Regions from separate parts of the Ensifer sp. ENS06 genome, predicted to be linked through region 1. Evidence: predicted binding sites of a transcription regulator. Region 1 holds the regulator's gene; each other region holds the start of a gene.
The links. Region 1 encodes PhoB, which activates phosphate uptake and scavenging genes when phosphate is short. Its sites were predicted from a motif close to TGTCATNNANCTGTCAT; they were not measured.
Positions count from the first base shown of each region.

Region 2: IB279_RS23090 (DUF1045 domain-containing protein) is a predicted target of PhoB. The motif match lies at 3,402-3,418, and genes of this name have one in related genera.
Region 3: IB279_RS24665 (NAD-glutamate dehydrogenase) is a predicted target of PhoB. The motif match lies at 1,889-1,905, and genes of this name have one in related genera.
Region 4: IB279_RS31785 (alkaline phosphatase) is a predicted target of PhoB. The motif match lies at 1,844-1,860, and genes of this name have one in related genera.

Region 1 covers NZ_JACVBC010000001.1:467,578-473,139, reverse strand. Annotated here, with positions in the region: gene argF (ornithine carbamoyltransferase) at 1-127, opposite strand, end outside; gene IB279_RS02350 (aspartate aminotransferase family protein) at 232-1,431, opposite strand; gene IB279_RS02345 (GcrA family cell cycle regulator) at 1,853-2,374, shown strand; gene phoB (phosphate regulon transcriptional regulator PhoB) at 2,444-3,127, opposite strand; gene phoU (phosphate signaling complex protein PhoU) at 3,330-4,043, opposite strand; gene pstB (phosphate ABC transporter ATP-binding protein PstB) at 4,094-4,909, opposite strand; gene pstA (phosphate ABC transporter permease PstA) at 4,923-5,562, opposite strand, start outside.
Region 2 covers NZ_JACVBC010000007.1:90,618-96,179, forward strand. Annotated here, with positions in the region: gene phnD (phosphonate ABC transporter substrate-binding protein) at 1-716, shown strand, start outside; gene phnE (phosphonate ABC transporter, permease protein PhnE) at 886-1,848, shown strand; gene phnE (phosphonate ABC transporter, permease protein PhnE) at 1,858-3,375, shown strand; gene IB279_RS23090 (DUF1045 domain-containing protein) at 3,503-4,210, shown strand; gene IB279_RS23095 (alpha-D-ribose 1-methylphosphonate 5-triphosphate diphosphatase) at 4,212-5,351, shown strand; gene phnN (phosphonate metabolism protein/1,5-bisphosphokinase (PRPP-forming) PhnN) at 5,348-5,562, shown strand, end outside.
Region 3 covers NZ_JACVBC010000008.1:108,524-114,085, reverse strand. Annotated here, with positions in the region: gene IB279_RS24680 (lytic transglycosylase domain-containing protein) at 1-101, shown strand, start outside; gene IB279_RS24675 (carbonic anhydrase) at 181-834, opposite strand; gene pdxY (pyridoxal kinase PdxY) at 964-1,845, opposite strand; gene IB279_RS24665 (NAD-glutamate dehydrogenase) at 2,131-5,562, shown strand, end outside.
Region 4 covers NZ_JACVBC010000015.1:135,796-141,357, reverse strand. Annotated here, with positions in the region: gene IB279_RS31790 (amidase) at 352-1,662, opposite strand; gene IB279_RS31785 (alkaline phosphatase) at 1,926-3,491, shown strand; gene typA (translational GTPase TypA) at 3,693-5,519, shown strand.

The sequences.
Region 1 (5,562 bases):
CGGCGAGCGGCTTCTCGGCAGTTCCGGCCTTGGTCGCCGCCTTTCGGACGCGCGCATCGTCGATGATCGTCCGGAGGTCGGCGGCCGTCATGGCCGAAAGATCGAGAAAATGTCTGGTGCCTGCCATCGTACTCGGTTCCTGTCTGAAAAATCGGTCCCCGGTGCGGCACGCTATCGACGTGCCCGCACGGAGGTCATTCTAACGCCTTAGTCGGCCCTGGGTCGCTACCTTCAGGCCGCGGCGTTGCCGCTTGCCTTGCGAACCGCCTCGGCGGCGCGTTCGATACGTGCGAGCCCCTCGCGCGCCTCTTCCGCCGTCACGGTCAGCGGCGGCAGAAGACGCAGGACATTTTCGCCCGCCGGCACGGCCAGGAGCTTTTCGGCGCGGATTTCCTTCAGCAGATCGGCCGAAGGGCCCTTCACCTTGATGCCCAGCATCAAACCGTCGCCGCGGATGTCCTCGATGACATCAGGGAAACGGTCCTTGAGCGACGCAAGGCCCTGGCGGAAGACCAGCGCGACATCGCGCACATGCGTCAGGAATCCGTCGGCCAGAACGACGTCGAGCACGGCGTTGCCGACGGCCATGGCCAGCGGGTTGCCGCCATATGTGGAGCCATGCGTGCCCGCCACCATACCAGATGCGGCTTCCTCAGTCGCGAGGCAGGCGCCGAACGGGAAGCCACCGCCGATACCCTTGGCGACCGCCATGATATCCGGGCGGATATCCGCCCATTCATAGGCAAACAGCTTGCCGGTACGGCCGACGCCGGTCTGGACCTCGTCGAGGATCAAGAGCAGGCCGAACTCGTCGCAGAGCGCGCGCAGTTCCTGCATGAATTCCTTGGTCGCCGGACGGATGCCGCCCTCGCCCTGGATCGGCTCGATCAGGATCGCTGCGGTTTCCTCGGTGATCGCATTCTTGACCGCGGCGATGTCGCCGAACGGAACCTGGTAGAAGCCCGGCGCCTTCGGCCCGAAACCTTCGATGTATTTCTGCTGACCACCGGCGGCGATCGTCGCGATCGTGCGGCCGTGGAAGGCGCCTTCGAAGGTGATGACGTGGAACTTCTCCGGGTGGCCCTTGGAGAAGTGGTAACGCCGTGCCGTCTTGATGGCGCATTCCAGCGCTTCCGCGCCCGAATTGGTGAAGAAGACCTTGTCGGCAAAGGTCACCGCCGTCAGCCGGCGGCCGAGGCTTTCCTGGCCCGCAATTTCATAAAGGTTGGACAGGTGCCAGACCTTGTCGGCCTGCGCCTTCAGCGCTTCGACCAGGTGCGGGTGCGCGTGGCCGAGCGAGTTCACGGCAACGCCGGCACCGAAATCGAGATAACGCGTACCGTCTTCAGCGATCAGCCAGGCGCCCTCTCCTCGCTCGAAACGCAACGGCGCGCGCATGTAGGTATCGTAAAGCGGCGTGGTTGCAGTCATGCGAGGCTCTCCTTCACTCCAGATCGACATCGATCCCGCGCCTCACGCGGGCCGATAAAAATCAAAAATGCCGCCTTTCGGCGGCGCAGGCACTATTCCCATTTCGCGCTGCAATGTCAACAAAACCAAGCCTTGCAGCGCAACATGAAGGGTCGATTCCTGGCAGCAGAAAAATCGTCCGGGAGGGCTTGCAAAAATGCAACGCTGGCCGAGCAAGTTGGGGAAAACTACGAAATCGATTCGGCCTGATTCCTGGGACTCTTGCCACAGAGTCCAGCGGTCAGTACGTTAACATTCAATTACTAGACGCATGCGGCGGACCTAGTCACCAAAAGAGTTATCGCGTTTGCAACCCCGGGGTTTAGCCGGGGTGCGGTGAGGGATTCTGCCATCCCCAACGCTGAGAACGGAGAGTGCAGAAATGAACTGGACTGACGAGCGGGTGGAGAAACTGAAGAAGCTTTGGTCCGAGGGCCTGAGCGCAAGCCAGATCGCGGCGCAGCTCGGCGGCGTCAGCCGTAACGCTGTCATCGGCAAGGTTCACCGCCTGAGCCTGCCAGGTCGCGCCAAGGCCGGCGGCAGCACCACGACGGCAGCCCGTCCGAAGCGCCCGACTTCGGCACCGCGCGCACCGAACTACGCTTCGCGCGTTTCGACCCGCCCGGTTGCACGCGCGGCCGGCGCTGTCGTTCTCAAGGAAGAAATCGAAGTCGATCTCGTTGCCGAGCAGGATTTCAGCACCCGCACCGACGTTGTCGTGCCGATGTCGCGCCGCCTCGAGCTGACCCAGCTCACCGAGCGCACCTGCAAGTGGCCGATCGGCGACCCGCTGAAGGAAGAGTTTCACTTCTGCGGCAACGATTCCCCGGAAGCCTCGCCTTACTGCACCTTCCATGCTCGGCTGGCCTACCAGCCGTCGGGGGAGCGCCGCAGGGCTCGCTAAGAAGCTGGACCGCATTGATAAAGGAAGGGGCCGATCGGCCCCTTTTTTTGTTGGCGACTTTCAGACCGCTCAGCTTTCGAGCGAATAGCCGGCGCCGCGAACGGTGCGGATCACGTCGGGCATGTTCGAGAAGTTCAGAGCCTTGCGCAGACGACCGACATGCACGTCGACGGTTCGCTCGTCGACATAGATGTCATGCCCCCAGACGCCATCCAGAAGCTGCGAGCGAGAGAAGACGCGGCCCGGCGAGGACATGAGGAACTCCAGAAGACGGAACTCGGTCGGGCCGAGGCGCACTTCGCGGCTGCGGCGATGAACGCGGTGGGTCTCGCGGTCGAGTTCGATGTCGCCGCAGCGAAGCAGCGTCGAGAGCACCTCGGGCTTTGCCCGGCGCAGCATCGCCTTGACGCGCGCCATCAGCTCCGGCGTCGAGAAGGGCTTGACCACGTAGTCGTCGGCACCCGTCGCCAGACCCCGGACGCGCTCGCTTTCCTCGCCGCGCGCCGTCAGCATGATGATCGGCAGACGTTCGGTCTCCGGACGCTGGCGCAGCCGACGGCAAAGTTCAATGCCGGAAACACCGGGCAGCATCCAGTCGAGGATAAGCAGGTCGGGCAGCCGCTCCTGAAGCCGGATCTCCGCCTCGTCGCCCCGCAGGATCGTATCGACGTCGAAGCCCTCGGCTTCCAGATTGTAACGCAGCAGAACGCTCAGCGCCTCTTCGTCTTCGACTACGGCGATTTTTGGCAACATCAGGTAACGTCTCCTTACCGCGGGCGGCCTTTGGGCTCATCGGCCCGGCCGGCGCTCAGACACTCTAAATCTGGAGCACATCCGCCGTTTTCAAAGGCGGGGCGAAAACCGCATGCTTCAGATACAGGAATTCGGGGCCGCGACCGAAGCCGCGACCGGATCAGATTTCAAAGGGCATGCATGCTTACGGCGCGCTTGGCGCTCAGTCGTTGACCGAGCCCAGCGTCGACGTGGTGTCATCCTTCGGACGCTCGCCTTCCGGCTGAGCACCCGTCGCCATGTAATAGATCGTCTCAGCGATATTGGTCGCGTGGTCGCCGATGCGCTCGATGTTCTTGGCGCAGAACAGAAGATGCGTGCAGGGCGTGATGTTGCGCGGATCTTCCATCATGTAGGTCAAGAGCTCGCGGAACAGCGAGGTGTAGATCGCGTCGATCTCCTCGTCACGCTCGCGGATGCTGTTGGCCTTTTCCGGCGAGCGCGAGGCGTAGACGTCGAGCACTTCCTTGAGCTGGACGAGAGCGAGCTCTGCCAGATGCTCGAGGCCACGGGCGAGCTTGCGCGGAATGCCGGAGCCGGCGACCGCGATCACGCGCTTGGCGGTGTTCTTGCCGAGGTCGCCGACGCGTTCCAGATCGGAGGCGATGCGGATCGACCCCATGATCTCACGCAGGTCGGCGGCGACCGGCTGACGCTTGGCGATCGTGACGATCGCCTTCTCACCGATCTGGCGCTCGGCGTCGTCGAGGACGGTGTCGTCCGAGATCACCTTCTGTGCGAGAGCCAGGTCGGAGTTGACCAGCGCGCGAACGGACTCGGCGACCATCTGTTCGGCGAGGCCGCCCATCTCCGAGATGCGGCGCGTCAGGTACTTCAGTTCTTCGTCATAGGCGGACATGATATGCATGGACATGATCGTCGATCCTTACGGGCGCTTTGCAGTTACTGTTGCAGCCTTATGCGGCCTCAGCCGAAGCGGCCCATGATGTAATCCTGGGTGCGCTGGTCATCCGGATTGGTGAACATCTTGTCGGTGTCGTTCTCCTCGACGAGATTGCCGAGGTGGAACATGGCGGTGCGCTGCGAAACGCGGGCGGCCTGCTGCATCGAGTGGGTCACGATGACGATCGTGAAGTTCGTGCGCAGCTCGTGGATGAGCTCTTCGACCTTGGCGGTCGCGATCGGATCGAGAGCCGAGCACGGCTCGTCCATGAGGATGACTTCCGGGCTGACGGCGACGGCACGCGCGATGCAGAGGCGCTGCTGCTGACCACCGGAAAGGCCGGTGCCGGGCTCCTGCAGACGATCCTTTACCTCGTTCCACAGACCGGCCTTCTGCAGGCTGGTCTCGACCACTTCGTCAAAGTCGGCCTTGGTGCGGGCAAGGCCGTGAATCCGCGGGCCGTAGGCGACGTTGTCGTAGATCGACTTCGGGAACGGGTTCGGCTTCTGGAAGACCATGCCGACGCGGGCGCGAAGCTCGACGACGTCGATCGTCGGGTCGTAGATGTCGTCCTCGTCGAGCGTGATCTTGCCGGTGACGCGGCAGTTCTCGATCGTGTCGTTCATGCGGTTCAGCGTGCGCAGGAAGGTCGACTTGCCGCAACCCGAAGGACCGATCAGCGCCGTGACCGTGTTCTCGCGGATGTTGAGGTTGACGTCGAAAAGCGCACGCTTCTCGCCGTAATAGACCGACACATCCTTGCCGATCATCTTGTAGGGCACGGTGTTCATTTTCTGATCCAGAGCCTTCTCGACTGCTGCTTCTGACATGATGTTCATAGTAATTACCTCACTACCAGCGGCGCTCAAAGCGACGTCGCAACAGAATGGCTCCAAGGTTCATGACGACCAGGAAGATGAGAAGAATGATGATTGCGCCGGAGGTGCGCTCGACGAAGGCGCGTTCCGCCTCGTTGGCCCACATGTAGATCTGCACCGGCAGTGCCGTCGACGGTTCCATAGGCGAACCGGGAAAATCGACGACGAAGGCGACCATGCCGATCAGGAGCAGCGGCGCGGTTTCACCAAGCGCGTGGGCAAGACCGATGATGGTGCCGGTCAGGATGCCCGGCATCGCCAGCGGCAGCACGTGGTGGAAGATGGTCTGCATCTTCGACGCACCGAGACCGAGGGCCGCCGAGCGGATCGACGGCGGGACCGCCTTCAACGCCGCACGGGTGGCGATGATGATCGTCGGCAGGGTCATCAACGTCAGCACGAAGCCACCGACGACGGCTGCCGAGCGCGGCATGCCGGCGAAGTTGATGAAGACGGCGAGACCCAGGAGGCCGTAGACGATCGACGGAACGGCCGCGAGGTTGTTGATGTTGACCTCGATCAGGTCGGTCAGCCGGTTCTTCGGCGCAAACTCCTCGAGGTAGATCGAGGCGGCGACGCCGATCGGAAGCGACAGCACCAGCACGATCAGCATC
Region 2 (5,562 bases), on a different contig from region 1:
CGGCCGCCGACTATGACGGCGTCATCCAGGGCCTGCTCGGCGGCACGCTCGACTACGCCGAACTCGGCGCTTCCGGCTACGCCAAGATCTACCTCGCCAAGGCTGACGCCGTCGAGCCGATCCTGACGACCGTTCAGACCGACGGTTCGACCGGCTACCACTCGATCATGGTTGCCCGCAAGGATTCCGGCATCACCAAGATCGAAGACCTGAAGGGCAAGAAGCTCGGCTTTGCCGACCCGGACTCGACCTCGGGCTACCTCGTCCCGCTCGTCACGCTCCCGGAAGCGATCGGCGCCCCGGTCAAGGAATTCTTCGGTGAAACCGGCTTCGGCGGCGGTCACGAAAACCTCGTTCTCGAAGTCGTCAAGGGCACCTTCGATGCCGGCACGACCTTCGGCTCGGGCGTCGGCGAATTCAAGGACGGCTACACCTCGGGCAACCTGAAGAAGATGGTCGACAAGGGCATCCTCGACATGAACGACCTGGTCGAGCTCTGGAAGTCGCCGCTGATCCCGAACGGCCCGATCGTCGTGCGCAACACGATGAACGACGACATGAAGGCGAAGTTCAAGCAGTTCATGCTGGACCTGCCGAAGACCGACGCGGCCTGCTTCTCGGCCATCCAGGGCGGCGACTTCACCGGCTACACTGAAGTCAACGCCGACTTCTACAAGCCGATCATCGACGCCCGCAAGGCGACGATCGGCGGCTGATAGACCCGCACCACTCGGGAACGCTGGCCGCCCAAACGGCCAGCGTTTCACTGTTTGAAGGGGTGCTTTCGCATCCTTCGCCGCATTGTTTTCACGCATTTCCGGGGCGGAAAACCGCTTCGCACTTTACCTGGAAATGCTCAAGAGGCCGGCGAAAGCCGGAACGGTCATGGCAACTTCCCTGCTCCCGCGACATCTGAGCGACAACGGCGCCGTCATCGAGCGTCACTGGCAGGAACTCAGTTCCCGCCGCCGGCTCTATTCCTGGCTTGGCTCCGGCGTTCTCCTCCTGGCGCTATCGGGCTCGCTCTGGTTCGCCAACGATTCCAATGCCGGCAAGTTCTTCGACCGTTTGCCGCATTTCTTCGATTTCGTCGGCGATCTCGCGCCGCGCGACGGGCTAGAAATTTTCCGCGCCATGTTCGACCTGCCCTCGCCCTATGACGATGGCAGCTTCAAGTACAACTACCCCGAGGGCCGGCTGTACCTGACCGAAAGCATCTACATCCCCGAATACGTGCACAAGATGCTGGAGACCGTGAACATCGCGATCTTTTCGACGGTGATCGGTACGGCCTTCGGCTTCGTGCTCTGCTTCCTTGCCGCGCGCAACCTGATGCCCAATCCGTGGATCCGCGGCATCGTTCGCCGCATCATGGAAGTTCTCCGGGCCTTTCCGGAGGTGGTGATAGCCGGCTTCTTCCTCGCGATCCTCTCGCTCGGCCCCATTCCGGCGATCGCCGCTGTCTCGATCCACACGATCGGCGCGCTCGGCAAGCTCTTTTATGAAGTGGTCGAAAACGCCGACATGAAGCCGGACGAGGGCCTGCGGGCTGCCGGCGGCAACTGGATCGAGCGCGTCTGGTTTGGCATGGTGCCGCAGGTGCTGCCCAATTTCACCAGCTATTTCCTGCTGCGCCTCGAGATCAACGTGCGCGCCTCGACGATCATCGGCGCCGTCGGTGGCGGCGGCATCGGCGAATTGCTGCGCCTTTCGATCGGCCAGGGACACCAAGCCAAGACCCTTGCAATCGTCCTCCTGCTGTTTGCGACCATTTTTGCCGTCGACCAGTTTTCCGCCTGGCTTCGCCGCCGCCTCGTTGGCGAGCAGGCCTTCCAGCTTGCCCAGTAGGTGCGTACCATGACCACGACCACACGATTGAACCCGATGGAAATGGACGCGATCGCGAGCCGCCATCCCGACCTCCTCAAATCCTCGACCTCCAGCCGCGTGCGCACCGCAGCCATCGCCGGCGGCGTCGTCGCCTACCTCATCTTCAGCTGGTGGTTCTTCTCGATCGGCCACGTGCTCGGCAATGCCAACTGGGGCATCGCTGGCACCTACCTCGCCGACTGGGTTTCCTATGAGGTACGCCCGGAAATCCACGTCGCCCCCGACCGGACGATGCGTCTCAACTATCAGCGCAATTCGCCGCTCGGGCCCAATCCCAATCCGGATTGGGTGGAGCTCGACAGGCAGACGGTGACGCGCCAGGTCGAGATACCGGCCTCCACCGCGCAGGCGGTCAAGCCGAAGGCAAGCTCGTCGTTCAGCTTCATGGCGCCCGGCTCCGCGCTCGGTGGCACAGCCGCTGCCGAAACGCAGAACCGTGTCGAAACCCGGACGGAAGACGTGCTGACGCGCGTCGTCGTAACCTACGACCGCTCGACCAGGATCGAGATCGCCGATGGTCTGGTGAAGGCTACCCACGGCGGCGACACGTTTGTGATGACCGTCGACGGCGCCGACACGGTGAGGCCGCAGGGCCAACTGCCCGCCTGGGCGACACAGAAGCGGCCAGGCGAAAAGATCGTGCTTGCCTTTGGCGCCACCGGGTGGGCCGAAGTGGAAGGCGACGAGGTTTCCGTCCGCAACCGCTTCTTCGGTTGGGCGAACTTCCTGTTCGACACCAACTCGCCCTTCTTCGGCAAAAGCTATGGCGAGGTCGTCGCGCTCATCACATCCGGCGAACAGATCGACCCGACGCGTTCGAACCTTTCGCTCGCCTGGAACAACATCCTCTATAACGCCGAATGGCAGCATCTGGACGTCTGGACGAAGCTGTTGCAGACGGTTGTCATGGCTTTCGTCGGCACGCTCTTTGCGTCGCTGATCGCCTTCCCGCTCTGCTTCCTTGCCGCCAGAAACATCACGCCGAGCTTCCTGACCAACCAGGTGGTCAAGCGCTTCTTCGACTTCCTGCGGTCGGTGGACATGTTCATCTGGGCACTGTTCTTCACCCGCGCCTTCGGCCCCGGACCGCTTGCCGGCATCTCCGCGATCTTCTTCACCGACACCGGTACGCTCGGCAAACTCTATTCCGAGGCGCTGGAAAACATCGATGACAAGCAGCGCGAGGGCGTGAAGTCGGTCGGAGCGACGCCGCTTGCCGTGCAGCGCTTCGGCGTGCTTCCGCAGGTGCTGCCGGTTTTTGCCAGCCAGGCGCTCTACTTCTGGGAATCGAACACTCGCTCGGCGACGATCATCGGCGCCGTCGGCGCCGGCGGTATCGGCCTCAAACTCTGGGAAGCGATGCGTACCAATTCCGATTGGGAAAATGTCGCCTATATGGTGCTTCTGATCTTGCTGGTTGTCTTTATTTTCGACAGCATCTCGAACGCGTGCCGTTCGCGCCTGATGGGCAGCAAGGCACATTGACGACAGCCAAGCATTTGCGTGTCCGCCATCATGATGTTGTCATGGAAATCGGCTAGCTGCGCATCGCATCCCGCAAACAATCGACCCGCCGCCCTGGCGGGCCGGTCGCTACAAGAAAGTGAAGACCGTGCGTTATGCCATCTATTTCGCGCCGCCGGCGGACGACCGGCTGTCGCAGGTCGCGTCCCGTTGGCTGGGGCGCGACGCCTTTACCGGTGAGGACCTCACGCTTCCGACGATCGCCGGGATTGACGAAGAGACGCAACGCACATTGACGGCTGACCCGCGGCGCTACGGTTTCCACGGTACGCTGAAGGCTCCCTTCGAGCTTGCCGAAGGCCGGGACGAAGACGAGCTCCTAAGTATTTTCGAGTGCTTTGCCGCCGACCTCGACCCGTTCGAGATCCCCGAAATCGTGCTGCACCAGTTGGGCCCGTTCTTCGGACTCGTGCCGTCCGCGCCTTGCGTCGACCTGCTGGATTTGGCCGAAGACGCCGTTCACCGCTTCGACCCGTTCCGCGCGCCGCTGTCGGACGCCGACTTTGCCCGCCGCAAGCCAAACAGCCTGCCTGAGCGCCAGAGGCGCTACCTCAAAGAATGGGGCTATCCCTATGTTTTCGAAGAGTTCCAGTTCCACCTGACCTTGACTGGCCCGGTGCCCACGGAAACCAGCGGCGTGATGCGTACCGCGCTCGAAACCACCTTTGCCGAGCATATCGGCAAGCCACTTCACGTCACGTCAGTCGCGCTCTTCGTCGAACCGGAGCGCGGCGCACCCTTTACTGTCCGCTCCCTGCTGCCGCTCGGCAGCGACACCCAACGAAAGATCGCATGAGATGAGCAAAGAACAGGTTTTGACCAACGCCCGCATCGTCCTCGAGGATAGTATCCTCGACGGTTCGGTGCTGATCCGCGACGGCAAGATTGCCGACATTTCCGAGGGCACGGTTGCCAGCGGCGAGGACTTTGAAGGCGACTATCTGATCCCCGGCCTCATCGAGCTGCACACCGACCACCTCGAAGCCCACTACTCGCCGCGCCCGGGCGTGCGCTGGCTGAAGATCGCGGCAATCCAGGCCCATGACGCACAGGTGGTCACCTCCGGCATCACCACGGTCTTCGACTGCCTGCGTCTCGGCTCCGACGAGGATGGCGGCTTCCAGAAGGGCGAGATGCGCAGCATGGCCGACGCGCTGGCCCAGGCCAAGGAAGAGGGTCGCCTTCGCGCCGATCACCTGATCCACCTGCGCTGCGAAGTTTCAACGTCCGACGTGCTCGAACACTACGAGGACTTCCAGAACGATCCGCAGGTCAAGCTCGTCTCGCTGATGGACCATGCGCCGGGCCAGCGCCAGTTCCAGACGATGGACCAGTACACGCTCTACTATAAAGCCAAGCGCGGCTTCTCGGACGAAGAATTCGCGCGCTTCGTCGAGCGGCAGCAGGCGTTGTCGGCCAAGTATGCCGGTCCGCACCGCACCGCGCTCGCCGAGGCCTGTGCGGCCCGTGGCATCACGATCGCCAGCCATGACGACGCGACCATCGACCACGTCGAGGAATCGATCGGCTTCGGCATCAAGCTTGCGGAGTTCCCGACGAGCTTCGAGGCCGCCGAGGCGTCGCACCGCGCGGGCCTCAGCGTTCTGATGGGCGCGCCGAACATCGTGCGCGGCAAGTCGCACTCCGGCAACATCGCCGCCCGCGATCTCGCCGAGCGCGGCGTGCTCGACGTGCTGTCGTCGGACTATGTGCCCTTCAGTCTGATCCACGCCCCCTTCGTGCTCTCCGACGAACTCGACGCCGTCGACCTGCCAAAGGCAATCGCCATGGTGACGTCGACGCCGGCGCGTACCGTCGGTCTCGATGACCGCGGCCGCATCGGCGTCGGCCTTCGCGCCGATATCGCTCGCGTCCATCGCAAGGAAGGCATCCCGGTCGTGCGCTCCGTCTGGCGCGAAGGACGGCGTGTCGCATGAGCGCGAACAACCAGGGCGGCGCGCTTGTCGTCGTTGTTGGACCGAGCGGCGCCGGCAAGGACAGCGTCATGGGCTTTGCCGCCCGGCATTTCGCGGATTGTCACGACGTGCATTTCGTCCGCCGCGTCATTACCCGTCCGTCGGATGCCGGCAGTGAGGTACATGAAAGCGTCTCGGAAGACGAGTTCGTCGAGATGCAGAAGGACGGCGC
Region 3 (5,562 bases), on a different contig from region 1:
AGCAGGGTCAGGCGAACTTCGCTGCGATCCAGGGCTGGAACGCCGCAAGCGTCTACCAGCAGGCGATCGCCATCATCGGCGCCGAGATCGACGGTCTCTAGGATTTTCGTCCTTCGGAACGCATAACCAACCAGACAAAGGGCCCGGTTCGAAAGAGCCGGGCCTTTTTTTGCTGACCGATTACATTCCCGGGCGGGAGAAGTCGCCCGTCACCGGGTCCATCACCCAGAGTTCGCCGGTCGAGATGTCGAACCAGGCGCCGTGCAGGTGGAGCTTGCCCTTGGCCTCGAGGATCTGGACGCACGGGAAAGTGCGCAGATTGGCAAGCGAGTTGCGGATCGAAACCCGCTCGAGCGCACGCTGGCGCTCCGCCTGCGTCATCACGTCGTTGCTCTGGATCTGCTCAGCCGCGGGCCTCAGCAGATGCATCCAGCGACCGATGAAATCGCCCGGTGACAGAGGCTCCGCATCGGGATCGAGTGCCGCTTTGATACCACCACAGCGGCCATGGCCCATGACGACGATGTCGCTGACGCGCAGCGACTGCACGGCGAACTCGAGGGCCGCCGAAGTAGAGTGGTAGTGACCATCCGGCTCGTAGGGCGGCATGAGATTGGCGACGTTGCGCACGACGAAGAGTTCGCCCGGGCCGCTGTCGAAGATCGTTTCCGGCGCAGCGCGCGAGTCGCAACAGGCAATCACCATCGTCTTCGGCTTTTGACCGGTTTCCGCCAGCGCCTTGTAGCGTTTCTGCTGCTCGCTGAAGCGACCGTTCATGAAGTTGTGGTAGCCGTTCAGAAGATAGTCCGGAAAACGCTGCTGCTGCTTGTCCATCGATTGCTCCGCTCGTGCTTCAAGGCGGCATGGCCGGCTTTCGCCCACCTGCGCCTCCGTCATGAAAATGATCGCGATCTAAAATTCAATCCACGATGCCATAGGGGTGGCGGTCCGTGAACAGCTTCTTCACTTGCGCCGCATCTGATTCGGATGAACCAGTCGGCGCATCTGCACCATCGCCATTGGCGTCGATAGGCTCGACGCGTCCTGCTCGATGGTCAATTCATCAGCGCCGCGCTTGACGCTCCGCGCGATGATCTCAAATACGCTCGCAGTCGCCATCTGCAAGGCGCGTTCCTCTGAAAGTCCTTCAAGGATCCGGGCGAGAAACACCGCCGCCAACAGGTCGCCCGTACCATTCGGCGGGTTTTCGACTAAACGATGTTCGGCAAGCAGGGCGTGATTGCCCGAGAGAAAGAGATTCCCGGTCCCGCCGCTCATCATCGGCACGGCAGACGTCACCAAAACGCGGGCCGGACCGAGGCCGAGCGCTGCGTCAAGGATCGCCGTGTTCGTCTCCAACGTCGCCCCGGCAAGCCAGGCAAGCTCGTAACGGTTCGGGGTCGCGAGATTTGCAAGCGGCAGCAACCGGTCGCGAATGGCAACCGCCGTGGTTTCCGGCACATAGAGACCGCCAGCATCGCCGATCACTGGGTCGCAGGCGTAGATCAGTTTGGGATTGCGCTCCTTCAGCGTCGTCACCAGCCGGGCCACGCTTTCGGCCTGTCCGGCCGAGCCGAGGTAGCCCGAAAGCACGGCACGCACCTCTCCGGCCCAGGGTGCTGCAATGAGGTCATCGATCACCGACCCGAAATCCTGATCGGAAATGGTGACCCGCGTCGAGCGGCCGTGGCCCGGATGCCAGGGGAGGATGACGGTCGGCAGGGCCCAGACTGGATGCCCCAGAGTTTCAAGCGCGAAGACCACGGCCCTGTTGCCCACCTTGCCGCGCACGACATGGCTAGAGATGACGATGACGGCGCCGGGCAGGGAAGGCATTTCGGGCATCGACCAGTCCAATCCTACGATCTCGAAACTCTGTTCACCCAACTGTCACCCCCCTGTCAACAGACGATGGCAGATAGGCTCCGGAGAAGCCTCTGGCGTTTTCGTGCTTTTTCTTCGATTTTCGAGCAATTTTCGCGAAATTACCTTCGATTTAAATGGATTTAAGCTGTTTTCACGTGAAATTCTCCGATTTTGGGCTCGATTTTGCCGAAATCAGCGTAAAAAGCGGTCGCCATTAGCCATGGTTCTGATAGGGTTTGGCCTATCATGAATGGGAGAGACTTCATGGGCGTGAAATACAATCCGAAGCGGGACAGACACATCGACGCAGCGAAGGCGGCCGCCATCAAACTGGGCGTCGAGGCGCTGGCGCCGGAGATCCTCTTCGGTGGGGCCAGCAACGATGACCTCGATCTCTATTCGGCGGACATGCTGGCGCTGACGGCCGCCCATGCCTATCAGGAACTCGCCCGCTGGGATGGCGGCAAGCCGCAGGTTTCCGTCGAAACCGTCGCCGGTGTAGCACCTGGCGGCACCGAGGTGTCGATCATCGCGGTCACCGAACGCAACATGCCGTTCCTCTATGATTCGGTCATGGGGGAAATCACCAGCACCCACCGTGACATTCACCTCGCGATCCACCCCATCCTGGTCAAGGAACCGGGCAAGCCGGCAAAGCTCTTCGATCCCGAAGATGAAAGCGATCCTTCGCACCGCGTCAGCCACATCCAGATCCATCTGACGAAGCTCGCGCCGGTCGAGGCCGAACAGCTCAGCAACCGCATTCGCGACGTGCTGGAGCAGGTGCACCAGGCTGTGCACGACTGGCCAGCGATGACCGCGCTGCTCGATCATGCGATGCAGGAGCTGGAGGCTTATAACGCCTCGCGCAAGAAGAGCGACCGCGACGAGGCGCTCGCCTTCCTCCGCTGGCTGCGTGACAACAACTTCACCTTCCTCGGCATGCGCGAATACACCTATTCCGGCAAGGGCGGAAAGGCGATGGTCGAGCGCGGCAAGGGCAGGGGCCTCGGCATGCTCTCCAATCCCGATGTGCGCGTGCTGCGCCAGGGCAAGGACGCGGTGCTGACTACGCCTGAAATTCTCGCCTTCCTCGAAAGCCCGGATTTCCTGATCGTCACCAAGGCCAACGTCAAGTCGGTCGTCCATCGCCGCGCCTATATGGATTATATCGGTGTCAAGCGCTTCGACGCCGACGGCAATGTCGCCGGAGAACTGCGCATCGTTGGCCTCTTCACCTCCTCGGCCTATACCCGCCAGGCGGCCGAGATCCCGCTGCTGCGCCACAAGATCGAAAAGATCGTCGATCACTTCGGCTACGATCCGCAGAGCCATTCCGGCAAGATGCTCGACAACACGCTCGAATCCTATCCGCGCGACGATCTCTTCCAGATCGATGTTGGCCTGCTCGCCGCTTTCTGCGAACAGATCAACGAGCTCGGCGACCGGCCGCGCATCCGCGTGCTGCCGCGCATCGACCATTTCGACCGCTTCGTCTCGGTCATCGTCTTCGTGCCGCGCGAACAGTACGATTCGGATGTGCGCGAAAAGATCGGCGACTACCTGAAGACGGTCTATGACGGTCGCGTCTCCGCCTACTACCCGGCCTTCCCGGAAGGGGGCCTTGCCCGCGTCCACTTCATCATCGGCCGCTCCGCCGGCAAGACGCCGCGCATTCCGCAGGCCAAGCTCGAAGAAGCCGTTCGCGGCATCGTCACCCGCTGGATCGACCGGTTCGACCTGCTTGCCCGCAAGGACGGCATCGAGCTCGATGTCGACAATGCCTACCAGTCGTTCTTCACGCCGGCTGAAGCCTATGCCGATCTGGCCGACATCGCCGCCTGCAAGGGCCCGGATCCGATCCGCATCGAGTTCTACCACTATCCGCGCGCCGTCTCGCGGCCGGACACCGCCGAGCTCAAGATCTTCCACGCCAGCGAACCCGTGTCGCTGTCGCGCCGCGTACCTTTGCTTGAAAACCTGGGCTTCCGGGTCATCAGCGAACAGACCTACGACATCGGCGTCAATGCCCATGGCGAAGAGAAGCGCAAGGTCGTGCTGCACGACATGGAGCTGATCCATCGCGATGGCCTTGCGCTGAACCTCGAAAAATCCGGCCCGGCGCTGGAAGAGGCGTTCCTGGCCGCCTGGAACGGCGCGATCGAGGACGACAACTTCAACCGGCTGATCCTGCTTGCGGGCCTCAACGCCCGCGAAGTGACGGTGCTGCGCGCCTATGCCCGCTATCTGCGACAGGCCGGCATCACCTACTCTCAGGGCTATATCGCCGACACGCTGAACAAGTATCCGGCGATTGCCGCCGATATCTTCAAGCTGTTCGTGACCCGGATGGATCCGAAACTCGAGGAAAAGCCGCGCGCCAAGAAGTGCAACGCGCTGCTGTCGGCGATCGAGGACGCGCTCTCGGCCGTGCCGAGCCTCGACGAGGACCGGATTCTGCGACGCTACGTCAACGCGATCGAAGCGACGCTCCGGACCAACTACTTCCAGCATGACGCCGACGGCAAGCCGCGCGCGGTGCTCGCCTTCAAGCTGGACCCGAAGCAGCTCGACGGTCTGCCGGAACCGCATCCGTTCCGCGAAATCTTCGTTTACGGCACCGAGGTCGAAGGCGTGCACCTGCGCTTCGGCAAGGTCGCCCGTGGCGGCCTTCGCTGGTCGGACCGCGCCCAGGACTACCGCACGGAAGTGCTCGGTCTGGTGAAGGCGCAGCAGGTCAAGAATGCTGTTATCGTGCCCGTCGGCGCCAAGGGCGGCTTCTATCCGAAGCTGCTTCCGGTGGGCGGCACCCGCGACGAAATCTTCAAGGCCGGCACCGAAGCCTACAAGACCTTCATCCGCACCCTGCTGTCGGTCACCGACAACATCGTCGGCCAGGATGTCGTACCGCCGGCCGACACGCAGCGCCATGACGGCGACGACCCTTACTTCGTCGTTGCTGCCGACAAGGGCACCGCGACCTTCTCCGACACGGCCAACGGCCTTGCACAGGAAGCGGGCTTCTGGCTCGACGACGCCTTCGCATCGGGCGGTTCCGCCGGCTACGACCACAAGAAGATGGGCATCACCGCCCGCGGCGCCTGGGAGACCGTCAAGCGGCATTTCCGTGAGATGGACACCGACATCCAGACGACGCCCTTCACCGTTGCCGGCGTTGGCGACATGTCGGGCGACGTCTTCGGCAACGGTATGCTTCTGTCCGAGAAGATCCGCCTCATCGCGGCCTTCGATCATCGCGATATCTTCATCGATCCGAATCCGGATATCGATGGGTCCTTTGCCGAGCGCAAGCGCATGTTCGCCCTGCCGCGTTCGAGCTGGCAGGACTATGACCGCAAGACGCTTTCGAACGGCGCGATGATCATCTCGCGTGCCGAGAAGTCGGTGACGTTGACGCCTGAGGCGATGGCCGCCATCGGCCTCGACAAGCAGAAGGCAACGCCCTTCGAGATCATGAACGCGATCCTGAAGAGCCAGGTCGACCTGCTCTGGTTCGGCGGCATCGGCACCTATGTGCGCGGCAGCAACGAAACGGACGCCGAAGTTGGCGATCGCGCCAACGACGCCATTCGCGTGGCAGCCGAAGAGGTCCGCGCCCGTGTCATCGGCGAGGGCGCCAACCTCGGCGTCACCCAGAAGGGCCGCATCGGCTTCGGCCTCAATGGCGGCCGCTGC
Region 4 (5,562 bases), on a different contig from region 1:
GCTTGCGCTAGGGGAGACGCACAAGCATGACATTTTCTATCTGGCATACGGTCATAGCGCTGCTGATTATCGGCGCACCGGTCTGGCTGATCCTTCGGGCCTCGAAGCGCTCACGCTAAAGCGCGTCGCAGATCAAGTCTGCTTCATCGCATATCGCTGTCGCAAAATCGGCGCGCACATCGCTCGGCATGCTTGGCGCATCAAGGCGCGAGCGATTGGCCTTAGAGAACAAGGCGTTGCGGGGTTCCGATTTCAATGGGATCCATGCCCGCTTGATGTCCTTCGACGACGACTGCCGAACCGGCCTGCTTGCAGGCAGGTGTTTCATTCGATGACCATCGGGCGCGCCGTTCAAGCTTCCTGAAGCAGCGCCTCGGCTGAAAGGGCTGACGCCAGTACGGTCGCATCGGTTCCGTTTCTCCCAACCAGCATCAGTCCGGCCGGCCGCACAAGACCCGGCATCGGCAGGGTGATAGCGGTGAGATCGAACTGGTTGGCGACCTGGCAGTTGCGCAGCAGCAGGCTCTCGACGCGGTCGTATTCCGCCGCGTCGGTGTCGACGCTTGCGATGGACACGGCGGCGATCGGTGTCGTCGGCAGTGCGATGAGATCGTAGGGCGAGAGCCGCTCGTCCATGGCGGCGGCGAGCGCATGCCGGGTTTGCAGCAGGGCCGAGATCGCCGCGTCGGGCACCAAAAGGCGGCGGCGAAGCGAGAACTTGACCCTTTCGTCGACTGGGGCGGCCGCATCACCCAGCCATCCGGCGTGGACGCGGCTTGCCTCCAGGCCCGCAATCGAGCCGATCCGCGTCGCTTGGCCGAGCTTCTCGATCAAGTCATCGATGCTGCAGTCGACGATGTTGGCACCCGCTTTGGCCAGTCGGTCGAGGCTTGCCGCAAAGGCGTCGGCGACTTCGGGGGAGAGGTCTTCAAACAGCCTGCCACGGGGGATGCCGATACGAAGGCCTGCGACAGGGCGGGCGACAAGCGGCCTTGGCTGCTCGCCGGCCATCACCGCATCGGTCGCTGCACAATCGGCCACGGTCCGGGCGAGCGGTCCGAGCGAATCCAGAACCGGCGAGAGCGGAAAGGCGCCATCGAGCGGGATGCGGTTCGCCGTCGGCTTGAAGCCGACGATGCCGTTCAGCGCCGCGGGGATGCGGATCGAGCCACCGGTATCTGAACCGATGGCAATGTCGCAGGTGCCTTCTGCCGCCGACACGCCAGCGCCCGAGGATGAACCGCCGGGGATCAGGCTTTCGTCGGTGGCGTTGCCGGGTACCGGGTAGTGCGGATTGAGGCCGACGGCCGTAAACGCGAATTCGGTCATATGCGTCTTGCCGATAATGACCGCACCGGCAGCACGCAGCCGCTGGACAACGAGCGCGTCTTTTTGGGCCGGCGGCGCGTCGCGCCGGATGATGGAGCCGGCAAGCGTCGGTTCGCCGGCGATATCCAACAGGTCCTTGATTGAAACGATCTTGCCGTCGAGCGGCCCAAGGCTGTCCCCCGCCTGCCGACGGTGGTCGGCCGCGTCTGCCTCGCTCCGCGCGCGCTCTTCGTAGAGCCGGACAAAAGCCTTTTCCTCGTGCCGGCGATCGTTGAGCCGGCTCAGGATCTGTTCCAGGCGGTCGCGTACGGAGACGTTGGCGGCATGGGACACGATGATCACCTGTCGATTTGTGTGGCCACCGAACGGGGGCAGGAGGCGGGTTCGTTGCCCGGATTCACCAAGGCCAACGCTGATCGCCTTTGATAACAGCATTGGCGGCGTTTGCCATCGTCCCATTGTCGCCGCGGCCAGCTCCGGCCTTCACCGAACTGTCGCCAAACCGTTCAAATAGTTTCATGCGGCTGTTACGTCGCTGACACCCAGATGACCAAAGGTCCGGCACGCGCGGTGGCGCTGCCGAATCGGAGGTCTGTTTGGCCGATATCCTCAAGACGCTTTCGAGGCGTTCTTTCCTGCTTTCCGCCGGTGCCGCGGGCTTCGTGGCCTCATCCGGTCTTGCGACACCCTTTTATGCACGCGGCTACGGCCGGCCGGAATTCATTCACGGCGTGCAATCGGGCGATGTCGATACGTCCTCCGGCACGATCTGGACACGGGTGGATCGCCCGTCGAAGGTGTCGGTCGAATACTCGACCACCGAGAGCTTCTCCAACCCCCTTCGCCTTTCCGATCTGACGGCGACGCCGCAGACGGATTGCGCGATCAAATGTTCGCTCGACGGGCTGCTGCCGGACCAGGATATCTTCTACCGCTTCACCGCCACGGATCTCTACGACGTCAACCGCGTCTCCGCGCCGGTCACCGGCCGGTTTCGCACCGCGCCCTTGCGCAAGCGCTCGATCCGCTTCGTCTGGTCCGGCGACACGGCCGGGCAGGGCTGGGGCATTGATGATGTCGGCATGAAGACCTATTCGACCATGCGCCAGCACGAGCCGGACTTCTTCATTCATTCCGGTGACACGATCTATGCCGATAACCCGATCCCTGACGAGATAGCGCTACGTGATGGCGGTGTCTGGAAGAACCGCGTGGTGACGCATGAGAAGCGCGACGTGGCGCGGACGCTGGAAGAATATCGCGGGCAATGGAAATACAATCTGCTCGACGAGCATGTGCGGCAACTCAACGCCGTGTGCCCCACTTTCTATCAATGGGACGACCACGAGGTGCTGAACAACTGGTCGGCCTCGACCGACCTGCGCGACGACGCGCGCTATCCGGAAAAGGATGTTGCCGTCTATGCCGAGCGGGCGGCGCGGGCGTTCCATGAGATGACGCCGATCCGCATGCCGGCAACGCAGCCCGGCCGCATCTTCCGCAAGATCGGCTATGGCCCCTTGCTCGACGTGTTCTTCGTCGACCTCAGATCCTATCGCGGCGCCAACCAGGGAGAAGACGGCGGCGGCGCCCTGTTCGGCTGGCGGCAGGTCGACTGGCTTAAGCGCGAACTTGCTGCCTCGCGGGCCACCTGGAAGGTGATCGCCTGCGACATGCCGATCGGTCTCGTCGTCTGGGACGATTACACCAACCGGCGCGGCTCGGACGCGATCGCCAATGGCGACAACGGTCCGCCCGCGGGGCGCGAACGCGAATTTGCCGATCTCCTGCGCTTCGTCCGCGACAACGGCATCGACAACCTCGTCTGGCTGACGGCGGACGTGCACTACACCGCCGCGCATCACTACGATCCGGGGCGCGGCGCATTCAAGGATTTCACGCCGTTCTGGGAGTTCGTGTCCGGTCCACTGCATTCCGGCACCTATGGGCCGAAGGAGCTCGACATGACCTTCGGGCCGGAGGTTCGCTTCATCAAGGCATCCGGCGGCGGCATCGACCAGAACCTGCCGCCATCGGCTGGTCTGCAGTTTTTCGGCATCGTCGATATCAACGGCCAGACGCAGCAGATGACGGTGCGGCTGATGGACCGGCAGGACCAGGAACTCTGGCGCGTGACGCTCGATCCGGCCGCAATTGCATGAGGAATTCGGTCGCGGCCAACAGCTTTGCAAACGGCGTTCGTGAGACCCCTGACGAGTGCAAACCCATGGCCTACCGGCATTTGAACACGACGCTCATGCGCGCGCCCCCCTTTCGCAATCGCAAAAAAACCTGTATGAGCGCGACCATTGAAAAAGCGGCGTGGCCCATCGGGGCTTGCCCTGAACCTTCCGAGACGAAAAATGAGCATTCGTAACATCGCGATTATCGCGCACGTCGACCATGGGAAAACGACCCTTGTTGACGAGCTCCTGAAGCAGTCGGGCTCGTTCCGCGAAAACCAGCGCGTTGCCGAACGCGTCATGGACTCCAACGACATCGAAAAAGAACGCGGCATCACCATCCTCGCCAAGGCGACTTCGGTCGAGTGGAAGGGCGTGCGCATCAACATCGTCGACACCCCCGGCCACGCCGACTTCGGCGGTGAAGTCGAGCGCATCCTGTCGATGGTGGACGGTGCCATCGTTCTCGTCGACGCTTCCGAAGGCCCGATGCCGCAGACGAAGTTCGTCGTCGGCAAGGCGCTGAAGGTCGGCCTGAAGCCGATCGTCGCGATCAACAAGATCGACCGTCCGGACGGTCGCCACGAAGAAGTCATCAACGAAGTCTTCGACCTCTTCGCCAACCTCGACGCCTCTGACGAGCAGCTCGACTTCCCGATCCTCTACGGTTCGGGCCGCGATGGCTGGATGAACGTCAACCCGGAAGGTCCGAAGGACCAGGGCATGGCGCCACTGCTCGACCTGGTGCTGCAGCACGTGCCGGAGCCGACGGTTGCCGAAGGCCCGTTCCGTATGATCGGCACGATCCTCGAAGCCAACCCCTTCCTCGGCCGCATCATCACCGGTCGCGTTCACTCGGGCACCGTCAAGCCGAACCAGGCCGTCAAGGTTCTCGGTCAGGATGGCAAGCTGCTTGAAACCGGCCGTATCTCGAAGATCCTCGCCTTCCGCGGCATCGAGCGTCAGCCGATCGAAGAAGCGCAGGCAGGCGACATCGTTGCGATCGCCGGCCTTACCAAGGGCACCGTCGCCGACACCTTCTGCGATCCGTCGGTCGCCGAAGCGCTGACCGCGCAGCCGATCGACCCGCCGACCGTCACCATGTCCTTCATCGTCAACGACAGCCCGCTTGCCGGCACCGAAGGCGACAAGGTCACGAGCCGAGTCATCCGCGACCGCCTGTTCAAGGAAGCCGAAGGCAACGTTGCGCTGAAGATCGAAGAATCCTCGGAAAAGGACTCCTTCTTCGTATCGGGCCGCGGCGAACTGCAGCTTGCGGTTCTCATCGAAACCATGCGTCGTGAAGGCTTCGAGCTTGCCGTTTCGCGTCCGCGCGTCGTCATGCACAAGGATGACAACGGCCAGATGCTCGAGCCGATCGAAGAAGTCGTGATCGACGTCGACGAAGAGCATTCGGGCGTCGTCGTGCAGAAGATGTCCGAGCGCAAGGCCGAGATGGTCGAACTGCGTCCGTCTGGCGGCAATCGCGTCCGTCTGGTGTTCTTCGCTCCGACCCGCGGCCTCATCGGCTACCAGTCGGAACTTTTGACCGATACCCGCGGCACGGCGATCATGAACCGCCTGTTCCACGCCTACCAGCCCTACAAGGGCGAGATCGGTGGTCGCGTCAACGGCGTTCTGCTTTCGAACGACGCCGGTGAATCGGTTGCCTACGCGATGTTCAACCTGGAAGACCGCGGCCCGATGATCATCGACGCCGGCGAGAAGGTCTATGCCGGCATGATCATCGGCATCCACACCCGCGACAACGATCTCGAAGTGAACGTGCTCAAGGGCAAGAAGCTCACCAACATGCGCGCCGCCGGCAAGGACGAAGCTGTTCGCCTGACGCCGCCGATCCGCATGACGCTGGAGCGCGCGCTCTCCTGGATCCAGGACGACGAGCTGGTCGAAGTGACGCCGAAGTCGATCCGTCTGCGCAAGCTGCACCTCGACCCGAACGATCGCAAGCGCTTCGAAAAGGCCCGCACGGCTGGCGCTGCCTGATCGATCCTGATCGATCCTACGACTTTCAGAAAAACCCCGGAGC